Geminicoccus roseus DSM 18922: one gene and its partner. The protein of the gene in region 1 interacts with the protein of each later gene in a pairwise test. Links are inferred from orthologs where the notes say so. Each region holds a gene or a part of one and is shown on either strand. Other genes may lie near its edges.

Evidence for each region.
Region 2: the proteins of sfsA (region 1) and GEMRO_RS0124955 interact in binary tests that used the Escherichia coli proteins (3 or more experiments, as listed by UniProt). The link is inferred for Geminicoccus roseus DSM 18922 from one-to-one orthologs.

Annotation. Positions count from the first base shown.
Region 1 is NZ_KE386572.1:4,676,367-4,682,402, reverse strand. What follows is about bases 58-2,780. They hold sfsA (DNA/RNA nuclease SfsA), read left to right. Parts: upstream 58-931; coding sequence 932-1,630; downstream 1,631-2,780. Other genes in these bases: GEMRO_RS0123095 (JAB domain-containing protein), read left to right, coding at 2,441-2,780; map (type I methionyl aminopeptidase), read left to right, coding at 1,716-2,435; GEMRO_RS31375 (competence/damage-inducible protein A), read right to left, coding at 101-847. In the rest of the region: more of GEMRO_RS0123095, read left to right, coding at 2,781-3,448; ATP-dependent helicase HrpB, read left to right, coding at 3,510-5,975; GEMRO_RS0123085 (hypothetical protein), read right to left, coding at 5,978-6,036. UniProt on the Escherichia coli protein: Binds to DNA non-specifically. Could be a regulatory factor involved in maltose metabolism.
Region 2 is NZ_KE386572.1:5,107,547-5,123,321, reverse strand. What follows is about bases 12,891-15,769. They hold GEMRO_RS0124955 (glutamate-5-semialdehyde dehydrogenase), read right to left. Parts: upstream 15,025-15,769; coding sequence 13,756-15,024; downstream 12,891-13,755. Other genes in these bases: proB (glutamate 5-kinase), read right to left, coding at 15,037-15,769; GEMRO_RS0124960 (sigma-70 family RNA polymerase sigma factor), read right to left, coding at 13,059-13,586; GEMRO_RS0124965 (anti-sigma factor), read right to left, coding at 12,891-13,059. Also shown: GEMRO_RS31755 (RNA methyltransferase), read left to right, coding at 151-714; GEMRO_RS31750 (invasion associated locus B family protein), read left to right, coding at 800-1,336; 23S rRNA (adenine(2503)-C(2))-methyltransferase RlmN, read left to right, coding at 1,343-2,512; signal peptide peptidase SppA, read left to right, coding at 2,582-4,297; GEMRO_RS31735 (cation diffusion facilitator family transporter), read left to right, coding at 4,401-5,390; GEMRO_RS0125000 (mandelate racemase/muconate lactonizing enzyme family protein), read left to right, coding at 5,424-6,590; Na+/H+ antiporter NhaA, read right to left, coding at 7,240-8,553; 23S rRNA (pseudouridine(1915)-N(3))-methyltransferase RlmH, read right to left, coding at 8,686-9,144; rsfS (ribosome silencing factor), read right to left, coding at 9,149-9,502; GEMRO_RS0124980 (nicotinate-nucleotide adenylyltransferase), read right to left, coding at 9,523-10,194; GEMRO_RS0124975 (DUF983 domain-containing protein), read right to left, coding at 10,265-10,687; GEMRO_RS0124970 (aminotransferase-like domain-containing protein), read left to right, coding at 10,873-12,294; more of GEMRO_RS0124965, read right to left, coding at 12,322-12,890; more of proB, read right to left, coding at 15,770-15,775. UniProt on the Escherichia coli protein: Catalyzes the NADPH-dependent reduction of L-glutamate 5-phosphate into L-glutamate 5-semialdehyde and phosphate. The product spontaneously undergoes cyclization to form 1-pyrroline-5-carboxylate.

The DNA of each region.
Region 1 (6,036 bases):
TGCCTTGCGGCGAGCGATTTTAAGTCGCTTGCGTCTACCTGTTTCGCCAAGCGGGGGCCGTGCGGCAGCCTAGCAAGCGGCAGCCGCGGCGGGAACGGGGTCAGGTCTCGTCCTTGGTCTCGACATGGCGCTCCAGCGCCCATGCGGTCAGCGCGGCATAGCCGGAGGCCAGCAGCGCCTCGTCGGTGCCGCGGAACACGATGGTGGTGCCGTAGCGGCCATCCCGGCTGAACGGGTAGCTGCCGATGTCGATGGCGGCATGCTGGTTCTGGATCGCCGCCAGGGGCTCGGCCACCTCGCCTTCCGGCGCGTACACGGTCAGGCTCTTCGACTTCAGGCGCGGGCCGCCCTTCAGCTTGGCTTTGATGCCGTCGAACATGGCGCGCATGATCGAGGGCACGCCGGCCATCACGTAGACGTTCTCGACCCGGAAGCCCGGGGCGATGCTGACCGGATTGTCGATCAGCTCGGCCCCTTCCGGGGTCTCGGCCATCCGCATCCGCGCGGCGTTCACCTTCTCCGGCGGGAAATAGGCAAGGAGGCGGCGCTCCGCCTCGGGATGGCGGCCGAACGGCAGGCCGAACGCCTTGGCCACGCAGGCGGACGTGATGTCGTCATGGGTCGGGCCGATGCCGCCCGTGGTGAACAGGTAGGTGTAGCGGCGGCGCAGCGTGTTCACCGCGTCCACGATCTCCTGCTCGATGTCGGGGATCACCCGCGCTTCGGCCAGGCGCACCCCGATCTCGCCGAGCTCACGGGCGATGTGGGCCAGGTTCACGTCCTGGGTGCGTCCGCTCAGGATCTCGTTGCCGATGATCAGGACCGCAGCGGTCGGCTGGTCGCTCATGCTTGCCTATCCTAGAAAGGTCCGGGCCTCGTTGCCGGCTGGCGGGCAGATGGGCCGACCCATCCGTTAAAGCGAGGCGATCCGTTGCTTTTGCCGCAGCCGCTCTACCCCGCAACCCTCATGCGGCGCTACAAGCGCTTTCTGGCCGACCTGCGCCTGGAGGACGGACGCGAGGTCACCGCGCACCTGGCCGATCCCGGCCGGCTGCCGGAACTGTCCCGGCCAGGCCTCCGCGCCTGGCTGTCCTTCCACGACGAGCCGCGCCGCCGTCTGCCCTGGTCCCTGCAGCTGATCCAGGCGCCGGACGGGGCGCTGGTCGGCATGAACACCGCCGCGCCGAACCGTCTGGTCGCCGAGGCGCTGGCGGAAGGCCGGATCCCGCAGCTGGGCCCGATCCGCCAGGTGGTGGCCGAGAGCGTGCCGGCGGTGGGCACCCGGCTGGACTTCCGCTGCACCATGGAAGACGGCCGCACCCTCTGGCTGGAGGTCAAGGGCGTCACCTGGCGGCGGGGCAACCGTCTGGCCTTTCCCGACGCAGTGACCGCGCGGGGGACCCGACACCTGCGCGAGCTTGCCCGGCTGGCCGAAGCTGGCGACCGCGCGGTGCTGCTGTTCGTGGCGCAGCGGGCCGACGGGGTGGCGCTGGAGATCGCCCGCGACATCGACCCGGCCTACGATGCCGCGCTTGCCCTGGCCATGGCCGCCGGGGTCCAGGTCCTGGCTTTCCGCTGCGCCGTATCCACCACGGAAGTAGTTCTTGATGAAATTCTACCAATGGTTTAGTTCTCCGCCCCCTGGAGCGCAGCGTCCGCGGAGCCGCGACCGTGAGCAGGCCATCCCCTTGCATCCCGCCGAATGCTTCCCCGCCATGCGCGACGCCGGCCGCCTGGCAGCGGCCACCCTCGACATGATCGCGCAGGAGATCCGCCCGGGCGTCGCCAGCCGGCGGCTGGACGCGCTGGCCGAAACATTCATCCGCGACCATGGCGCGGTGCCGGCCCCCCTGGGCTATCGCGGCTATCCGTTCGCCACCTGCATGTCGCCGAACCAGGTGGTCTGCCACGGCATGCCGGACGAGCGGCCGCTGGCCGAGGGCGACATCCTCAAGGTCGACGTGACCGTGAAGCTGGACGGCTGGCATGGCGACAGCTGCCGCACCTTCGCGGTCGGCGCCATCGATCCCGAGCGGACCCGGCTGCTGCAGACCACCCGCACCGCCCTGGCACTTGGGCTTGAGGCGGTGCGCCCAGGCGGGTGGTTGTCCGCGATTGGCCGGGCGATCCAGGGTCATGTCGAGGCACAAGGCTATGCGGTGGTGCGCAGCTATTGCGGCCACGGCATCGGCCGGGAGTTCCACCAGCCGCCGCAGGTCCTGCACCATCTGGACCTGGCGCGCGACGTGGAGCTGCGGCCAGGCATGTTCTTCACGATCGAGCCGATGGTGAACACGGGCGGCCATGCCACGATCCGCCTGGAGGACGGCTGGACGGTGGTGACCGCCGATGGGGGGCTGTCCGCCCAGTTCGAGCACACGGTGGGCGTCACCGAGACCGGCGTCGAGGTGTTCACCCTGTCCCCCGCCGGCTGACGCCCATGTTCCAGCTCGATCCCGCCATCGCCGACAGCCTGCGCCCGCACGGCCTGTCGGTGGCGCGCGAGGCCGACGAGGCCGGCGGCAGCCGCTTCGTGGTGGTCGGGCGGACCTGGCTGCACAAGGAGCGGCTGCGGGCGCTGGCCGCAAGGTTCGACGGCAGCCGCAAGGCGTGGCTCCTGTTCTCCGAGGAGGCGCTGCGCGGCCTTGCCGACCAGCTGGCGACGCTGGCGCCGGGTCTCGCCGAGGCGGCGCCGGCCGATCCGGACAAGGGCTGGGTGTTCGGCAGCAAGCACTACCATGGCCACCGCGAGCGGCTGCGCACCCGCTTTGCCGAGGCGCGCGAGGAGACGGCGCTCGCCGACTACGAGCTTTTGGAGCTGCTCCTGTTCTTCTCGGTCTACCGCCGCGACACCAAGCCGATCGCCAAGGCGATGATCGAGCGGTTCGGCAGCCTGGGCGCCGTGCTGGCGGCGCCGCCGGAGCGCTATGGCGAGCTGTTCCAGCTGGACCCGCTCCAGGCCGACGCGGAGCGCCGCCAGCAGGTCGACGAGGACCTGCGCTTCACCAGGGTGCTGCTGAAGGCGATCCACCAGGCGATGCGCCGGACCCTGAAGGAGGAGCTCAAGGACCGGCCGCTGGTGGGATCGTGGACGGCCCTCACCGACTATCTCGCGGTGACCATGAGCCATGACGGCACCGAGCATTTCCGCATCCTGTTCCTCGACCGCAAGAACATCCTGCTGCGCGACGAGGTGCAGAGCCGCGGCACCGTCGACCATACCCCCCTCTATCCCCGCGAAGTGCTCAAGCGCTGCCTGGACCTGGATGCGGCGGCGATCATCATGGTCCACAACCACCCCTCCGGCGACCCGACCCCGTCCCGGCCGGACATCGAGATGACCCGGGAGGTGGTGAACCTGCTCAAAGCCGCCGGGATCGAGGTCCACGACCATGTGATTGTCGGCAAGGGCCGCCATCTGAGTTTCCGCAGCGAAGGGCTGATCTGAGGCCGGCCGCGTTCCGGGGCGCATTCCGGGCGCGCGCCGGATCTGCTAGCCAGCCCGCGCCATGCAGCATCTGCCCGACCTCCCCGTCCGCGACCTCCTGCCCTCCCTCGTCGATACGCTCGGCGATGCCGGCCGCGCCGTGCTGGAAGCGCCGCCCGGGGCCGGCAAGACCACGCTGGTGCCGCTGGCGCTGCTGGAAGCGCCCTGGCGCCAGAACCGCCGGCTGATCATGCTGGAGCCGCGCCGGCTGGCGACCCGGGCCGCCGCGCGCCGGATGGCCGAGATCCTGGGCGAGGAGACCGGCCAGCAGGTCGGCTACGCCATGCGCTTCGAGCGCAGCATCGGCCAGAACACGGTGGTCGAGGTCCTGACCGAGGGCCTCTACCTGCGCCGGCTGCAAACCGATCCGGAGCTGGCCGACGTGGCCGCGGTGATCTTCGACGAGTTCCACGAGCGCTCGCTGGATGCCGACTTGGCCCTGGCGCTGACCCTGGAGAGCCGCGCGGCGCTGCGCCCGGACCTGCGCGTCCTGGTGATGTCGGCGACCCTGGACGGCGAGGCGGTGGCCCGTCTCCTGGACGACGCCCCGGTGCTGCGCAGCCAGGGCCGGATGTTCCCGGTGGCCGTGCGCCATCTGGGCCGCGACGCGGCGGAGCCCGTCGACCGCGCGGTGGCGAACGCCTGCCTGGACGCGGTCGCCACCGAGAGCGGCTCGATCCTGGCCTTCCTGCCGGGCCAGGCCGAGATCGGCCGGGCGGCCTCGTTCCTCGCGGCACGCCTGGGCGGGCGCAAGGAGATCGAGATCCACCCGCTCTATGGCGACCTGTCCCGCGAGGCCCAGGACCGGGCGATCCGCCCCCCTGCCCCCGGGCAGCGCAAGATCGTGCTGGCCACCGACATCGCCGAGACCAGCCTGACCATCGAGGGAGTGCGGGTCGTGGTCGACAGCGGCCTGGCGCGCAAGCCGAGCTTCTCGCCACGCACCGGCACCTCCGCCCTGGTGACCCGCAGGATCGCCCTGGCCAATGCCGAGCAGCGCCGGGGGCGCGCCGGCCGGCTGGAGCCGGGGGTGTGCCTGCGGCTGTGGTCGGCGGCCGAGGAGCGCGCCATGCTCCCGCATCTGCCGCCCGAGATCGCCGACAGCGACCTGGTGCAGCTGGTGCTGGAGCTGCGCCTGTGGGGCGTGCAGGACCCGGCAACCCTGTCCTGGCTGGACCCGCCCCCGGCGGGCGCCCTGGCGGCGGCGGCCGCCACGCTGGAGAGCCTGGGCGCCCTGGACGAGGCCGGCCAGGTCACGCCGGCCGGCCGACGCATGGCGGCCCTGCCGACCCATCCGCGCCTGGCCGCGATGATCCTGGCAGCCGAGCGCGAGGGCCTGGCCGCCACCGGGATCGCCCTGGCGGCGCTCCTGTCCAGCCGCGACCTGACCCCTGGCAGCGCGTCCACCGACCTCGCCCACCGGCTGGCGGCGCTGCGCGACGGCAGCGGCGATCCCGCGCGGCGCCGGCAGGTGCAGGACATCGCCCGCCAGCTCGCCCGCGGCCGGTTCGACCGCCGCGAGATCGAGCCGGAGAGGGCCGGGCTCCTGCTGGCGGCGGCCTATCCGGACCGGATCGCCCAGCGCCGCCAGCCCGGCTCCTATCGGCTGGCGAACGGCCGCGGCGCAAGGCTGGAGCCGGGCGATCCCCTGGCGGCGATGCCCTTCCTGGTGATCGCCGAGGTCGACGATCGCGGAGCCGATGGCCGCTGCCGTCTCGCGGCGGCGCTGGACCCAAGCGACATGCCGGCCGGGCGGTGCCGAGAGGTCACCGAGACGCGGATCGACCCGCAGAGCGGCCGGGTCGTCGCCAGGCGCGCCACCATGATCGGGGCCATCGAGCTGCGCGCCAGCGAGACCGATCCCCCGGCGGAGCTGGCCGAGCGGATCCTGCTCGACGCCCTGGCCCCGGCCCTGCCCGAACTGGTCGCCGCCAGCCCGGCGGCGGAGCGCCTGCGCCGGCGGGTGGAGATGCTGCGCGGTGCCGATGGTCCGGACAGCACCCTGCCCGACCTGTCCGACGACGGCCTGGTCCGGGACGCGGCCACGCTGCTGGGCGGCTGGCTCGGCGGGCTGCGTTCGCTGAAGGCGGCGAGAGGGCTGGACTGGCACGCGATCCTGGCCGCCAGGCTGGACCATGCCGCGCGCACCCGCCTGGATGCCGAACTGCCGACCCACTGGACGACCCCGGCCGGCACCCGCCACGCCATCGACTATGGCGTCGACCCGCCGGTGCTGGCGGTGCGGCTGCAGGAGATGTTCGGCGCGGCCAGCGGCCCGGTCCTGGGGCGCGGCAGGATCCCCTGCGTCCTGCACCTGCTCTCGCCGGCCCAGCGCCCGGCCGCGATCACCTCGGACCTGGCCGGCTTCTGGATCACCGGCTGGCCCGCGACCAGGAAGGACCTGAGGGGCCGCTATCCCAAGCATTTCTGGCCGGACGACCCGGCCAGCGCCAAGGCCACCGCCCGGGTCCGCGCCCGTTCCGGCTGAGTTCAGGGCAGCTGGAAGATCCGCTCGTCCGGCTGGTGGTCCATGGCGATCCGCCGGGTCT
Region 2 (15,775 bases), 430 kb from region 1 along the record:
ATTCCCAACGACTCGACCAGGATGCTCCCATCCTAGGCCTGGGACCGGCTGCCGGGAAGGTGCTCGCACCGGCCGGGATCAGGCCGCGAAGCCCGGTCACGCGCCGGATGGAGACTTCCCGAACGCGATCCGGCTGCCTAAATGGGCGTCATGTCCGAGCAACAACTTCGCGGCTGGTTCGCGATCGGCGCCGAAGCCATCTCGAAAGAGGTGAACTTCGGCAACCTCATGCGCACCGCGAATGCCTTCGGTGCCGCCTATCTGTTCCTGGTCGACCCGGCGACGTCCCTGCGCGACGCCGGCCGCACCGACACGTCCAAGTCCAACCTCAGCCTGCCGGTGTTCCGCCACCGCAGCCCGGACGAGATGAACCTGCCGCATGGCTGCCGGCTGGTCGGGGTGGAGCTCACCGAGGATGCGGTGGCGCTGCCGTCGTTCCGTCATCCCTCCGCCGCGGCCTATGTGTTCGGCCCGGAGCGGGCTTCGCTGAGCCCGGCCATGCAGGCGCGCTGCGACCATATCGTGAAGATCCCGACGCGCTTTTGCGTCAACCTCGCGATCGCTGCCGCGATCGTGATGTACGACCGGCAGATCACGCTCGGCCGGTTCGGCGAGCGGCCGGTGATGCCGGGCGGGCCGATCGTTCCTCCGAAACCGCACGTCCATGGCGGCGTGGTGCTGCGCCGGGGCCGGGACGGCACTGGGCGTGCCTGAGCGTCGCTGCGACCCCTTCAGATCGAACGCCACCAGGGCTATGCTTGCCGCAGTCCAACATCCCCTGCCTCCGGAGCCGAGTTGCATGAAGGCGCTCGCCGCTGTCGTTTTGTCGCTCGCCATGCTTGTGCCTTCCATGGCTGAAGCCGCGCCGAAGCTCCTGTCCAATCACCAGGACTGGAACCTCTACGTCGTCGAGGGCAGCGAGAAGCTCTGCTACATCGCGTCGGAGCCGAAGAAGCAGGAGGGCAACTACACCTCGCGCGGCAACCCGTTCATCATCGTGGCCCGGATCCCGTCCAGCCCGCCGATCGACGAGGTCAGCATCCGGGTGGGCTACACCTACAAGAAGGGCAGCGAGGTGTCGGTGCGGATCGACGACACGCCGTTCAGTTTCTTCACCAACGACGAGCAGGCCTGGGCGAAGAGCGCCGACGACGACAAGAAGGCGATCGTCGCGATGCGGCGCGGCCGGCAGGCCGTGGTCCGCGCCACCTCGACCCGGGACACCCATTCCATCGACACCTATTCCCTGTCCGGCTTCACCGACGCCTACAACGCGCTCACCGCCGCCTGCGGCACGAGCGCGGCGCTGGCGACGGAGCCGGTGGCGCGAGGCTGAACCGACGTGCAGCAGCTGAGAAAGCCTTTGGCCGCGGACGGGCTCCAGAGCCTGATCGGTGCGGACCGGGCAGCCCTGGAAGCGGTCCTGGTGGAGCTGGGCGAGGCCGAATCCAAGTCGAGGATGCGCGCCCGCCAGCTGTTCCACTGGATCTACTGCCGGGGTGCCAGGACGTTCGACGAGATGACCACGCTCTCCAAGGAGCTGCGTGGCCGGCTGGCCGAGCAGTATTCGGTGGCGCGGCCGCAGATCGTGGTCGAGCAGAAGTCCACCGACGGGACGCGCAAATGGCTCCTGCGCTTCTTCGACGGCCAGGAAGTCGAGAGCGTCTTCATCCCGCAGGACGATCGCGGCGCCTTGTGCGTCTCCACCCAGGTCGGCTGCACGCTCACCTGCAAGTTCTGCCATACCGGCACGATGCCGCTGGTGCGCAACCTGACGCCGGGCGAGATCCTGGCGCAGCTCCTGGTCGCGCGCGACGCCCTGGGCGAGTGGCCGAGCCCGCGCGAGGACCGGCTGTTCACCAACATCGTCGTGATGGGGATGGGCGAGCCGCTGTTCAACTATGACGGCATCGCAGCGGCGATGAAGCTGGCCAGCGACGGCGACGGGATCGGCCTGTCCAAGCACAAGATCACGCTCTCGACCTCGGGCGTTGTGCCCAGGATCGTGCAGTGGGGACAGGAGCTCGGCACCGGGCTCGCGATCTCGCTGCATGCGGTGCGCGACGAGCTGCGCGACGAGCTGGTGCCGGTGAACCGCAAATGGCCGATCGCCGAGCTGCTCGACGCCTGCCGCGCCTACCCGCACCGCAACAAGCCGATCACCTTCGAGTACGTGATGCTGGCGGGCGTGAACGACAGCGACGCCGATGCCCGCGAGCTGGTGCGCCTGCTCCAGGGCATCCCCGCCAAGGTCAACCTGATCCCGTTCAACGCCTGGCCGGGTGCTGTGTTCGAATGCTCTTCGAACAACCGGATCCATGCCTTCGCACGGATCGTGGAGGCCGCCGGCTACCAGAGCCCCGTGCGGGTGCCGCGCGGCCGCGACATCCTGGCGGCCTGCGGGCAGCTGAAGACCGCGAGCGAGCGGATCCGGGCGAGGCGCGCAAGCGAGGCGGCCGTGGCGGGCGCACCGTCCCAGGAGCCGGCATCGGTGGCGGCGGCGCTGCCCTAGGGCGGCCGTGCCGGAAGCTTCATTCTTCGTTAAGGCCGGCGCGGCAGAATGCGCCTCAGGAGGTTTCCAATGCGGCGGTTCCTGGTCGGTCTGCTCGCCACCATCGGCGTGCTGGCGCTTCTTCTCGTCGCCGGGATGGGCGGCCTTGCTTGGTGGCTGACCCGGCCGGACAGCGAGCCCTTGCCGGACGCGATGCTGCTGACCCTCGACCTGCGCCGCCCGGTCCTGGAAGGCCAGCCTGGCCTGGCCGCCAGCTGGCTGCGCGGCGGCCAGGACTATCACCTGCTCGACCTGGTCCAGACCCTGGACCGCGCAGCCCGCGACCCGCGGGTGAAGGGGGTGTACGCCCGCCTCGACGAGACCAGCCGCGGCTTTGCCACCACCCAGGAGCTGCGCCAGGCAATCCTGGCGGTTCGCGCCGCCGGCAAGACCACCCTGGCCTTCGCCGACAGCTTCGGCGAGCTGTCGCCGGGCAACGAGGGATACTACCTGGCCTCGGCGTTCGAGCAGATCGTCCTGCAGCCGGTGGGCTCGGTGGGGCTGACCGGGCTGGCCATGGAGGAGCCGTTCGCCCGCGGCCTGATCGACAAGTTGGGCGTCGAGCTGGAGGTCACCAAGCGGCGCGACTACAAGACCGTGCTGGATTTCGCCACGGACCGGGCACCGTCGCCGGCCCACCAGGAGATGAGCCAGTCGCTGCTCTCCTCCCTGGACCAGCAGCTGCGCACCGGCATCGAGGAAGGACGTCCCGCCCTGGCCGGGCGGATCGGCGCGGTGATCGACCAGGGGCCCTATGTGGGCGCTGCCGCCCTCGAGGCGGGGCTGGTCGACCGGCTGGAGCACGAGGACGTCGTGCTGGGCGAGCTGGTTCGTAGCGATGGCGGCCTGCGCCGGGTCGACCTGGACGACTACCGGGAGCGGACCATGCCGGACCCGGACGAGGCGGCGGGCCGGATCGCGGTGGTCCATGCGGTGGGCCCGATCCTGCGCGGCAGCGCCGGCTTCGATGGGCAGGCCGCCGCGGCGGACGACGTGGCCGACGCCCTGGCCGCCGCCCGGGAGGATCCGGACCTGCGCGCGGTGCTGTTCCGGATCTCGTCGCCGGGCGGGTCGGCGGTGGGCTCGGAGACGATCGCGCGCGAGATCGCAAGGCTCAAGGCGGCCGGCAAGCCGGTCATCGTCAGCATGGGCGACGTGGCCGGATCGGGCGGCTACTGGATCGCCGCCGAGGCCGACATGATCCTGGCCGCGCCGGCGACGCTCACCGGCTCGATCGGCGTGATCGCCGGCAAGCCGGTCCTGCAGGACCTCTGGGACTGGCTGGAGGTGAACTGGGTCAGCACCAGCCGCGGTCGCCATGCCGGGATCTGGTCGCCGAACCGGCCATATACGCCCGAGGAGCAGGCCAAGGTCGACGGGATGGTGGATGCCATCTACCAGGCCTTCAAGGACCGGGTGGCGGCCGGGCGCGGGCTGGACCCGGCGGCGGTGGAGGAGGTCGCGCGCGGGCGGGTCTGGACCGGCGCCCAGGCGGAGCCGCTGCGGCTGGTCGACCGGATCGGCGGCCTGTCCGAGGCGATCGCGATCGCCAAGGACCGGATCGGCCTGAACCCCAGCGACGAGGTGGCGCTGGTGGTGCTGCCGGATCCCGACAAGGGGCTGGCCCAGCTGCTCGGCCGCATGAGCCGCGGCCTGATCGGCACCGTGAGCCTGGTGGAGCGTTTTCTCGGCGTCGCTGCCGGAGGGGGCAGTGCCGCCGCCATGTGGGCCCCGTCGTTCCGGTGAGCGCGCACCAGCGCCGAACTGCCGCCCGATGGGCAAAGAGACTGCCGCGCGGCCTTGCCGGGTTGATCGCCGCGGCCGATCGGGGCAAACGGCGAGGGTGAGCATGAACGATACCATCCAGACCGTTTCGCCGTCCGAGCCGCCGGCGCCCGAGGTCCATGCCGTGGACGAACCCGAGCTGAGCGATCCGCAGCCGTCAGCGAGAGGAGGACCGCCCGATTCGGCCAGCCTGGTCGAGCGCGCCTCGTCCTTGAGCGTCCTGGTGGCGGTCGCCCTGGCGCTGGTCAAGCTGATGGCCATGGTGGCGACCGGCTCGGCCGCCCTGATGAGCACGGCGGTGGACAGTTTCGGCGACGTGGCCGCGTCCGGCATGATCTGGCTGAGCTTCCGGGCATCGCAGCGGCCGGTCGATTCCGGGCACCGGCTGGGGCACGGCCGTCCAGAGGCTGTTTCCGCCCTGACCCAGGCCGCCTTCGTCGCCGGGGCCGGCCTGTTCGCCCTCAGCATCGCGATCCGGCAGTTCCTCTACCCCGAGCCGCTGCACCACACCTCGTGGGGGCTGGCGGTGATGGTCGTGTCGATCGTCGCGACCCTGGGCCTGGTCTCCTACCAGCGCCGGGTGGTGACGCTGACCGGATCCTCGGCGATCGCGGCCGACCGCGCCCATTACGAGAGCGACCTGATCACCCATGTCGCGGTGGTGCTGTCGCTGGTGGGAGCCGGCCTGTACGGGCTGGAACGGCTCGACCCCCTGATCGGCGCCGGCTTGGCGGTCTATCTGCTGTTCATGGCGTTCCGGATCGGCCGGGACGCGGTCCATAGCCTGCTGGAGCGGGCGATGGCCCCGGAAATGCGGGCGCAGATCGAGGCGCGTGCGCTGGCTCACCCGGGCGTGCTCGGCCTGCACGACCTGCGCACCCGCGAGGTCGGGGACGAGAGGTTCGTGGAACTCCATGTGGCGTTCGCCCCGGATACCCGGATGGGGGCGGCAAGGCTGGCCGCGGACCGCCTCGAGATCGACTTGGAGGAACTCGTTCCGGGGGCGGAGGTGATCGTCCATCCGATGCCGGCAGGTGACGATCCGGAGACGTGAGGCTGGCCGGACCGGCAGGGACGGAGAGGTGGGATGCGCATCACCGGCTTGAAGGCGACCCCGGTCAATATTCCGCTGGAAGCGCCCTTGTGGTGGAGCGGCGGCCTCTATCCCGGCACCTCCAAGGTGATCGTCGAGGTGCGGACCGACCAGGGCCTGGTCGGTCTCGGCGAAGCTCCCTCCACCGACGTGCTGGGGACGATCGAGGCGATGGGCCAGCGCCTGATCGGCCAGGACCCGCTGGACATCGCGGCCTGCGAAAGCGTCTGCCTGCCGCCCTGGCAGATCGTGCAGAACACCGATGACGCTTCCGTCGGCAAGGCATTCGGCGCCATCGAGATCGGGCTCTGGGACCTGCGCGGCAAGGCCTGGCAGCAGCCGCTCCACCGCCTGCTCGGCGGCAAACTGCGCGACCGGATCCCGTTCACCGAGTATTTCGGCTTCCGCCAGGGCCGGGAGATGTCTCCGGAGGCGGTGGTCGAGCATTGCCTGGCGATGCGCGAGGCCCATGGCAGCACCTTCTTCGAGGGCAAGCTGATCCTGGGCGACCCCCTCCTGGAGATCCGCACCGTGCGCCTCCTGCGCGACGCGCTGGGGCCACAAGCGATGATCCGGCTGGATTCCAACATGCAGTGGTCGCTGCCCACCGCCATCCGGATCCTGCGGGAGATCGAGCCCTTCGACATCCGCAACTACGAGGACCCGGTCGCCACCTTCGAGGAGATGGCGGCGCTTCGGCGCCATTCGGCGATCCCGTTCTCCAGCCATGTCGCGGACCTGCGCCGGGCGGTGGCGCTCGGGACGCCGGACACGATCGTGGTGAACTTCGCGGTGCTGGGCGGGATCGCGCGGGCGATCCGCTTCATCGGCGCCTGCGAGGCGATGGGGGTGGGCTTCTGGTGCTATTCCGGCGACACCGGGGTGTGCACGGCCGCCTACCTGCATGTCAGCGCGGCGATGCCCTGGATCCGCGAGCCCTCCCAGTCCCTGTTCCGCTGGCAGGTCGGCGACGTGATCGAGGGCGGCCCGTTCCGCCAGGTGGACAACATGGTGCCCGTTCCGGACGGGCCGGGCCTGGGTGTCTGCCTGGACCACGAGGCGCTGGCGCACTGGCACCGCCACTTCGTCGACCATGGGCCGCTCGACCATTTCCACGACCCGGCCCTGCCCGGCCGCTACCGGCGCCTGCCGCTCCACTAGCGAGGCCGTCCTCGCCGTGGCGGGGAAGCGAAATGGCGGTGGAAAGGCGGCCCGACCAGCCTGCGGTTCGGGATTGGCGGCGCTGACGGCCCTACAGGAAGGTGGGGCGCGCGCCGTGAGAAAGGCCGATGGAGCCTCGGGATGCGCGGCGAGGCGGCACCGAGCGACCCGGGCCTGCCGATCCTGGCCTCGGGGCTGCATCCTGGCGTCCCGCCCCGCGCTGTCCCTCCACGCCGAGGCCGAACGGTACGGTGCGATCTCCCGTTCCATCCGGTCGCACTCGGGAAGGCCTGCTGCCGGCAGGCCCATGCCGCTGCGCATCGGGGAAGCCGATCGCGGAGAGCTGGATCCTTGGGCAGACACGCGGGCGTCGGCGGGGCGGCCGGGACAGGAGCGCCGCCAATCCCGAGACAGTCCGGCGGCGTCTCCGGGATGCCGGCACGGTACCCGCCAAGCCGGCCGCCAATGACGGCACACGACCGGGCCTTGGCTTCCGGGGACGCTGTCCTCCCGTAGCGTTAACGGTCGTGCTCGTGCGCGCCTGTCGGCCCTGCCTCCGGCACCCTCATAGAGCGTCGCCCCCGCCCAGCGACGATCCGCACGCAGCCAGGCCAAGCCCGCAGGGCCAGGCCTGGTGCGGCGGTTTCCGTCAGCTGGCCGGCTGGTCGGACAGGGTCGCTCGCGCCGGCAGCGCCATGCGCAGCAGCACGAGGCCGCCCAGGGCCGCCACCACCGAGGCGCCCAGCACGCCCAGCTTGATCTCGTCCAGCATCATCTGGTCGGGGAAGGCCAGGCCGGCGATGAACAGCGACATGGTGAAGCCGATCCCGCCCAGGAGCCCCAGGCCGGTGAGGGTGCGCAGGTCCATCTCCGGCGGGAGGCGGTACAGCTTCAGGGCAGCGCCGAGCCAGACCGCGCCGACAATGCCGATCGGCTTGCCGAGCAGCAGGCCGACGAACACGGCAAGCGCGCCCACCCCCAGCTGCACGTTGCCGCTGGTGACGTTCACGCCGGCATTGAACAGGGCGAAGATCGGCATGATCAGGTAAGCCACGTAAGGCTGCAGCTTGTGCTCGAAGTTGTGCAGCGGGCTTTGCTGCTCCTCGATCAGCTTTTCCAGCGATGCCAGCTCGACCTCGATCCGCTCGCGACTGCCGTTCAGCCGGGGCGTCAGCGCTTCGCCCAGGGCCCGCGGATCCGGGACGTGGCGCAGGGGCACGGTCAGGGCCATCAGCACCCCGGCGATGGTGGCATGGACGCCCGACTTGAGCATCGCGTACCAAGCAATGGCGCCCAGCACGACATAAACCACCGGCCGCCCACCGCCCTGGCGGCCATAGACCCCCGCGATCACGCAGGTCGCCAGCGAGACGAGCAGCGGCACCACCGCGAGGTTGGGGGTGTAGAACAGGGCGATCACGATCACCGCCCCGAGATCGTCGACGATCGCGAAGGCCAGCAGGAACACCTTGAGGTTGTAGGGCACCCGGTCGCCGATCAGCGCCAGCACGCCCACCGCGAAGGCGATGTCGGTCGCCATGGGCACGCCCCAGCCAGGCGAATAGCCGGAGCTGCCGGCGATCGCGGCATAGATCAGGGCGGGGCCGACCATGCCGCCCAGCGCGCCGACCACCGGCAGGGCGGCGCGGGACCAGCCACGCAGCTCGCCCGACACCAGCTCGCGCTTGATCTCCAGGCCGACCAGGAAGAAGAACAGCGCCATCAGGAAATCGTTGACCCAATGCGCCAGCGACTTGTCGACCCCGACCCCGCCAATGGTGACGGTGGTCTGCAGGTGCTTCATCGCCTCGTAGGAATCGGCGAACGGCGAGTTCGCCCAAAGGAACGCCAGGCCAGCGGTGGCGATCAGGACGATGCCGCTGGAACTCTCGGTGTCGAAGAACTGGCGGAAAGGAAGGACGACCCGGCGCTGGAAGGGACCGGTGCTTTGCGATGCCGCCATGATCTGCCCGTTGGTTCAAGGTGTAGCCCTGAACAGGAATGGACATGGCGGCATGGTGGGGCAAGCAAAACCGGTCGCCTGCGCGGGAATGAGCCGCGCCGGGCGCTGCCGGCTCCGGCCGCAAGGGACCGGTCAGGCGCGGTGGTAGGGGTGGCCGGCCAGGATCGTGGAGGCGCGATAGACCTGTTCGGCCAGCATGACGCGCACCAGCATGTGCGGCCAGGTCATCGTGCCGAAGGCGAGCTTGAGGTCGGCCCGCTCCAGCACGGCGCCGCCATGGCCGGCGGCCCCGCCGATCAGCAGGGCCAGGTCGCGCACGCCCTGGTCGCGCCACGCGCCCAGCCGCTCGGCAAAGCCGATGCTGGTGAACTGGCGGCCATGCTCGTCCAGCGCCACCACGGTGGCGCCGGACGGCAGCCTCGACAGGAGGAGGCGCGCCTCGTCGTCGCGGCGGCCGGGATCGTCGGCCGGCTTGCGGCTTTCGACCTCGACCACCGGGGCGAGCAGGGGACAGCGCTGGCGGTAGGATTCGACCAGGCCGTCGATCGCCGTGTCCTTGCTGCGACCGACCGCCAGGATGGTCACCCGCATGGGCTCAGCCGGGCGCGACCGCCAGGCGCTTGGGCGCCTCGACCGACCAGAGCTTCTCGATGTCGTAGAAGCTGCGGGTCTCCGGCTTGAACAGATGCACGATCACGTCGCCGGCATCGATCAGGACCCAGTCCGAGGAGCCGAGCCCCTCGCCGGAGACGTTCTTGTAGCCGCGCTCTTTCAGGCTCTGCAGGATCTTCTCGGCCATCGAGGAGATGTGCCGCTGGGACGTTCCCGAGGCGACCACCATCCAGTCGGCGATCGAGGTCTTGCCGGCCAGATCAACGACGATCGGATCGACCGCCTTGTCGTCGTCGAGCGACTTCGTGATGAAGTCGAGGAGGTCGGCCGGTGCCATGCCTCCATTGCCTGCCGTGGCTATGTCGATATCTCCTGGTTCGCCGCAGCCCGATCGCGGCGGATGGCCGTCGATGAGGCGGGATGCAGCCGATGATGCAACAAGACCCATGCCGGAGGAGGCATGTCGGCCAGCCGGTCGGCATGGCGCTCGTCGAGCCGCGCCGCTGCGAACCTCTGGGCCACCAATCCTTTTCCAGCACGCTGAAGATATGGTGCGCGGGCCAGCACCGCAACCGGGCAGGTCTGCAACAAAAGGAGCCAGTGCTTCCAGCGCGGCAGTTGCAGGAGATTGTCGGCACCGATGATCCATACATGCCGGCGGTCGGGCGCGCGGGCGAGGCGGGTGATGGTGTCCGCCGAATAGCGCAGCCCGTGGCGCTCCTCGTAGTCGCTGACCCGGATCCGCGGGTCGGCGGCCGCTACCCGCTCGGCCGAGGCGAAACGCTCGACGAACGGCGCCATCCCATCCCGTTCCTTCAGGGGGTTCTGTGGCGAGACCAGCCAGACCAGCCGGTCGAGGCGCAGGCGGCGCAGGGCCTCCTGGCTGGCATGCAGATGCCCCTCATGGGCCGGGTTGAACGAGCCGCCGAACAGGCCGACCCGCGGGACCGCCCGGGCGAGCGGCAGCGACTCGGCCGGGAGCGGACGGTTGATCCGGGCGACCGGGCGGCGCAGGAAGGTCGGGTCCAAGCTTGTCCCAAGGCAAGGTCGTGGCGTGGCGGCAACCGACCCTATCCGGTCGCCAAGCGCAAGATGCCGCTCAGCGCTCGCGCTCGTCCGGCCCGACCAGACGGCCTTCGCCAGCCCGGTGGAAGTACTGGGAGCAGACCAGCCAGCCCTTGAACGGGCGCAGCAGGGCCATGCAGGCGAGGATCGCGAGCGGGAAGGTGGTGACCAGCTGGACCCAGTAGGGCGCGTCGAAGGCAAGGTCGAGCCAGACCGCCATCACCAGGGCCGGGACGCCCACGATCGACATGGCGAAGAAGGCCGGCCCGTCGGCCGGGTCGGCGAAGGAATAGTCCAGGCCGCACACCTCGCAGGATTTGGCGAGCTTCAGATAGCCCTGGAACAGGTGACCCTGCTGGCAGCGGGGACAGCGGCCGCGGATCCCGGTCCGCATCGGGCTGCTGGTTTCGGTCCAGCCCGATTCGTGGGTGTGGGTGGACTGCGCGGCGTGCTGCATGTGCGACGGATCCCTCTGCCCGGCCTCGGCCCGGCTGGTTGTATGGAGGAGCAGGCGCTTTGAACCATACAATAAGGTGGCGTTGTCCGGGATATAGCCATACAATATGCTCCGACCAAGGGCGGCTGTCCGGATTCCGAGCCAGGCGCGACCTTCTGCCCGTCCCGCATGGAACATCGTTGACCATGGCCAGGCCTCTGCGAGCCACCGACCTTCCGCCTTGGCGGCCGACCCTCCAGGGTCGGACAGGGCCAAAGGCACGGGGTATCCTGGAAGCGCTCGTGGAAGGGATTCGTTCCGGCCAGCTTCGTCCGGGTGACCGCCTGCCGCCGCAGCGCGACATCGCCGCCCAGCTGGGCGTCGATCTCACCACGGTGACCCGGGCCCTGCGCGAGGCCGGCGGGCTCGGCCTGATCGAGGCCAGCGCGGGACGCGGCAGCTTTGTCGCCGCGGGCGCCAGGGCATCGCTCGCGCCCGATCCGGCCGACGCCGGCGCCTTGGTCGACCTCAGCATGAACATCCCGCCGCAGCCGGCGGCGGCCCGCCTGGCGGAGCGGATCCCGGCCGACCTCGCCGCAATGCTGGCCACGCCGGCCGGAATGGCGCATCTGCACTACCAGGAGACCGCCGGAGCCGAGCAGGACCGTCTCGCGGCGGCGCGGTGGCTGGGCCGGCGCCACGACGACGTGCCGCCCGAGTGCGTGCTGGTGGCGGCCGGAGCGCAGAGCGTCCTCCATGCCCTGGCGCGCCTGCTGCTTGCGCCCGGCGACATCCTCTGTGCCGGGACCTTCACCTATCCGGGGCTGAAGGCGGTGGCGTCCCAGCTCGGGATCGTGCTCTGGCCGCTGCCGATGGACGCGGAGGGGATCCTTCCCGACGCGTTTGCCGCCTGCTGCCGCGCGCAGCGGCCAAAGGCCCTCTATCTGGTCCCGGCGGCGGACAACCCGACCACTGCCACCATGGGGGCGGAGCGGCGCCAGGCGGTCGCCCGGGTCGCGGCCGATCATGGGGTGCCCATCATCGAGGACGACGCCTATGCCGAGCTGGCCGGCGACGGCCTGCCCTCCCTGGCGAGCTTGGCGCCGGATCTGGTCTGGCACGTCGACACCTTGTCCAAATGCGCGACGCCGGCCCTGCGCACCGCCTTCGTCCTGGCGCCAAGCCGGGCAGGGGCCCGCCGGCTGACGGCGATGCTGCGGGCGACCAGCCTGATGGCGCCGCCCCTGATGACGGCCCTGGCCTCGCGCTGGATTGGCGACGGCACCCTGGCCGCGATCGTCGAAGCGATCCGCGCGGAGAATGCGATCCGGCAGCGGCTGGCGGTCCAGGCCCTGAGCGGCGCGCGGTTCGCGGCCGTGCCGACCTGCCACCATCTCTGGCTGGAGCTGGATTCGGGCTGGTCGGCCGAGGCGTTCGCTGGTCACGCCGCCCGTGCCGGGCTGGCGGTCATGCCGGGCAGCGCCTTTGCAGTCGGCCATGTCGAGCTGGAGGCGGTCCGCGTCTCGCTGGGCGCGCCATCGAGCCGGCCGGCCCTGGCCGAAGCGCTGCACCGGCTGGGCCAACTCCTGGACGAGCCCCCATCCGGCATGCACCGCCCGGTCATCTGACGGACCTGGACAGCCGGGATCCGGCTTCTAGGGCAGGTAGGGGACGATCTGGCCCTGCTGGACCACCGGGCCCGTGGGAGCGCCGGTCGGCGAGCCGCCCGGCGGTTCCAGCGACACCGCCAGGACCGCACCCTGGCGAAGATCGGCCAGCTGCGACGGATCCAGGATGGTCCGGGTTCGAGTATCCGGCTGGAGCAGGCCCAGCGAGACCGGCGCTGGCGCACCTTCCGAGATCAGCCAGAGCTCCGGAACCCTGGTGTCGTCCGGCGCCTGTCCCACCGCATCCACCGACACGGTGCTCGCGGCCGGATCGGCGGTGACCAGCCAGACCGGCGCCCCCTCGGCGTTGTCCAGGATCGCGACATAGGACGGTCCCGCCTCCTGCGGGATCGGCCGGATCACCAGCAGGCCGGCCAGGGCTGCCGCAGCCAGGCTGGTCCCGAGCGCCACGCCCCGCCAGATCGACACGCTGTTCCAGATCCGCCGGTGCAGCGGCACCATGATCCGCCCGCGGGCCGGACGGGCCTGGTGCTTGATGGTCCGTTCGATCCGCTCGAACAGGGCAGGGTTCGGTTCCTCCGTCTGGGCAAGCCCGGCCAAGGGCGCTAGCCGCCGCTCCCAGTAGGCCACCGCCGCCTGGGCCCGACGGTCGGTGCGCAGGCGCATCTCGAAGCGCATCCGCTCGTCGGCCGAGAGCGTGCCCAGCACGAACTCGCCGGCATCGATCTCCAGCTCGTCGCGCTCCTCGCCGGATCCGCTCATCATCAGCCCAGGCACTCCCGCAGGCGGGAGAGGCTGCGCCGGATCCAGCTCTTGACGGTGCCAAGCGGATGGCCGAGCCGCTCGGCGAGATCCTCATGGCTCCAGCCATCAACGAACGCCATCACCACACACTGGCGCGGCGCGGGCTCAAGCTCCTCCAGGCAGCGGGCGAGGCCGATCCGGTCGGTGGGGTCGACGCCTGGGACGGCCGCCATCCGGTCGAGCAGGTCCTGCTCGTCGTCCTGGTCGCCGCTCACCAGCGGGACCTCCCGGGTGGTCCGCCTCAGATGGTTGATTGCGCTGTTGCGCACGATGGTGATCATCCAGCCCATCGCCTGACCGCGGGCAGGATCGAAGCGCGCGGCGTGCCACCAGACCCGCACGAATGCATCATGCAGCGCGTCCTCGGCAACCTCGCGGCGGCGGACGATCCTCAAGGCGACACCCAGAAGTCGCGAAGACGTAGCAGCATACAGCTTCTTGAATGCCTCGGCATCCTGTCGGCCGGCTCTGACGAGCAGGTCATCCAACAGATCGTCGGTGCCATCGGCGCCCGAGGGCGTCGTAGTATTCGCGCTTCGCATCTACGGACGACATAGGGCGCTGGCGCCCCGACGCCAAGCGGGCCCATGAACTTGTCTCAGCAATGTGTCGCTTCGACCAACCTTACGGCAGCCGGGGCCAAACAGATGCAGCCGGTCAGCCCGGGCGGCACTGCCCGGTGCCGCGGACCAGGTATTTGTAGGTCACCAGCTGTTCCAGCCCGACCGGCCCCCGTGCATGAAGTCGGCCGGTGGCAATGCCGATCTCCGCGCCGAAGCCGAACTCGCCACCGTCCGCGTACTGGGTGGACGCGTTGTGGGTGACGATGGCGCTGTCGACCTCCGCCAGGAAGCGCTCGGCGGCGTCGGCGTCGCGGGCGACGATGCAGTCGGTATGGTGGCTGCCGTACAGGCCGACATGGCCGATGGCCTCGTCGATGCCGGCCACGACCTTCACCGCCAGCACCGCATCCAGGTATTCGGTGCCCCAGTCCTGCTCGGTGGCCGGCAACGCGCATGACCACAGCGCCAGGGTCTCCGCGCAGCCATGGATCTCGCAGCCACGGGCGGCCAGCTCATCCAGGATCGACGGCAGCAGGCGGGCGGCGGCGGCGCGGTCGACCAGCAGGGTCTCGGTGGCACCGCAGACGCCCGTGCGGCGCAGCTTGGCGTTCAGCACGATCTCGCGCGCCATGTCCGGATCGGCGCTGGCGTGGAGATAGGTATGGTTGTTGCCGTCCAGATGGGCGAACACCGGCACCCGGCTCTCGTTCTGGACCCGCGCCACCAGCGACTTGCCGCCCCGGGGCACGATCACGTCGACATGCTGGCTGGCCTGCAGCAGGGCGCCCACCGCGGCCCGGTCGGTGGTGGGGATCATCTGGGCGGCGTCGGCGGGCAGGCCGGCTTCGGCGATCGCCCTGGCCATGACCGCGTGGATGGCGCGCGAGCTGTGGAAGCTGTCGGAGCCGCCGCGCAGGATCACGGCGTTGCCGGCCTTCAGGCACAGGGCCGCCGCATCGGCGGTGACGTTCGGACGGCTCTCGTAGATCACCCCGACCACGCCCAGGGGCACCGCCACCCGGGCGATGTCCAGGCCATTCGGCCGGCGCCAGCGGGCCAGCTCACGGCCGACCGGATCCTCGAGTTCCGCCACGACCTCCAGGCCGGCGGCCATTGCTTCGACCCGTGCAGGGGTCAGGAGCAGCCGGTCCAGCAGCGCCTTGCTCAGCCCGGCGGCCTCGCCGGCCGCCATGTCCTTCGCATTGGCCTCCAGGATGCTCGCTTGGCCAGCGCGCAGGGCAGCGGCGGCGGCATGCAGGGCGGCATCCTTGACGCCGCGCGGCGCCAGGGCCAGCACGGCGGCAGCCTCCTTGGCCCGGCGGCCGATCCGCTGCACCAGGTCGACGGCATCGGTCTCGGCCATCAGGCAAACTCCCTACAACAGGACCAGATCGTCGCGGTGAATGAGCTCGTCGCGGCCACGATAACCCAAGGTGCGCTCGATGTCGTCGCTGCGCAGGCCGACGATCCGCGCCGCGTCGTCGGCGTCGTAGGCGACCAGGCCCTTGGCGAGGTCGCGGCCGTCGATCGAGCGGATCAGGACGGCGTCGCCGCGCTCGAACCGGCCCTCGACCGTGCGGACGCCCGCCGGCAGCAGGGAGCGGCCGGCGACCAGCGCCCGGGCGGCGCCCTCGTCGACCCGCAGTACCCCGGTGACGCCAAGGGCGGCCGCGATCCAGTGCTTGCGCGCGCCGTGCGGGCTGGCCTTGGCGACGAACAGGCTCGAGCGCGCGCCCTGCTCCACGGCGTCCAGGGGATGGAGGGCGTCGCCGCGCGCCAGCAGCACCGCGCAGCCGGCATGGGTCGCAATCCGGGCCGCCACCAGCTTGCTGACCATGCCGCCCGTGCCGACCACGGAGCCGGCGCCGCCGGCCATCGCCTCGATCTCGGGCGTGATCTCCTCCACGACCGGCAAATGGCGGGCATCGGGGCTGCGGCGCGGATCGGCGGTGTAGAGCCCGTCCACGTCGGACAGCAGCACCAGGGTCTCGGCCGAGGCCATCACCGCGACCCGCGCGGAAAGCCGGTCGTTGTCGCCAAAGCGGATCTCGGTGGTGGCCACCGTGTCGTTCTCGTTCACCACCGGCACGGCACGCTGGTTCAGCAGGGCCGCG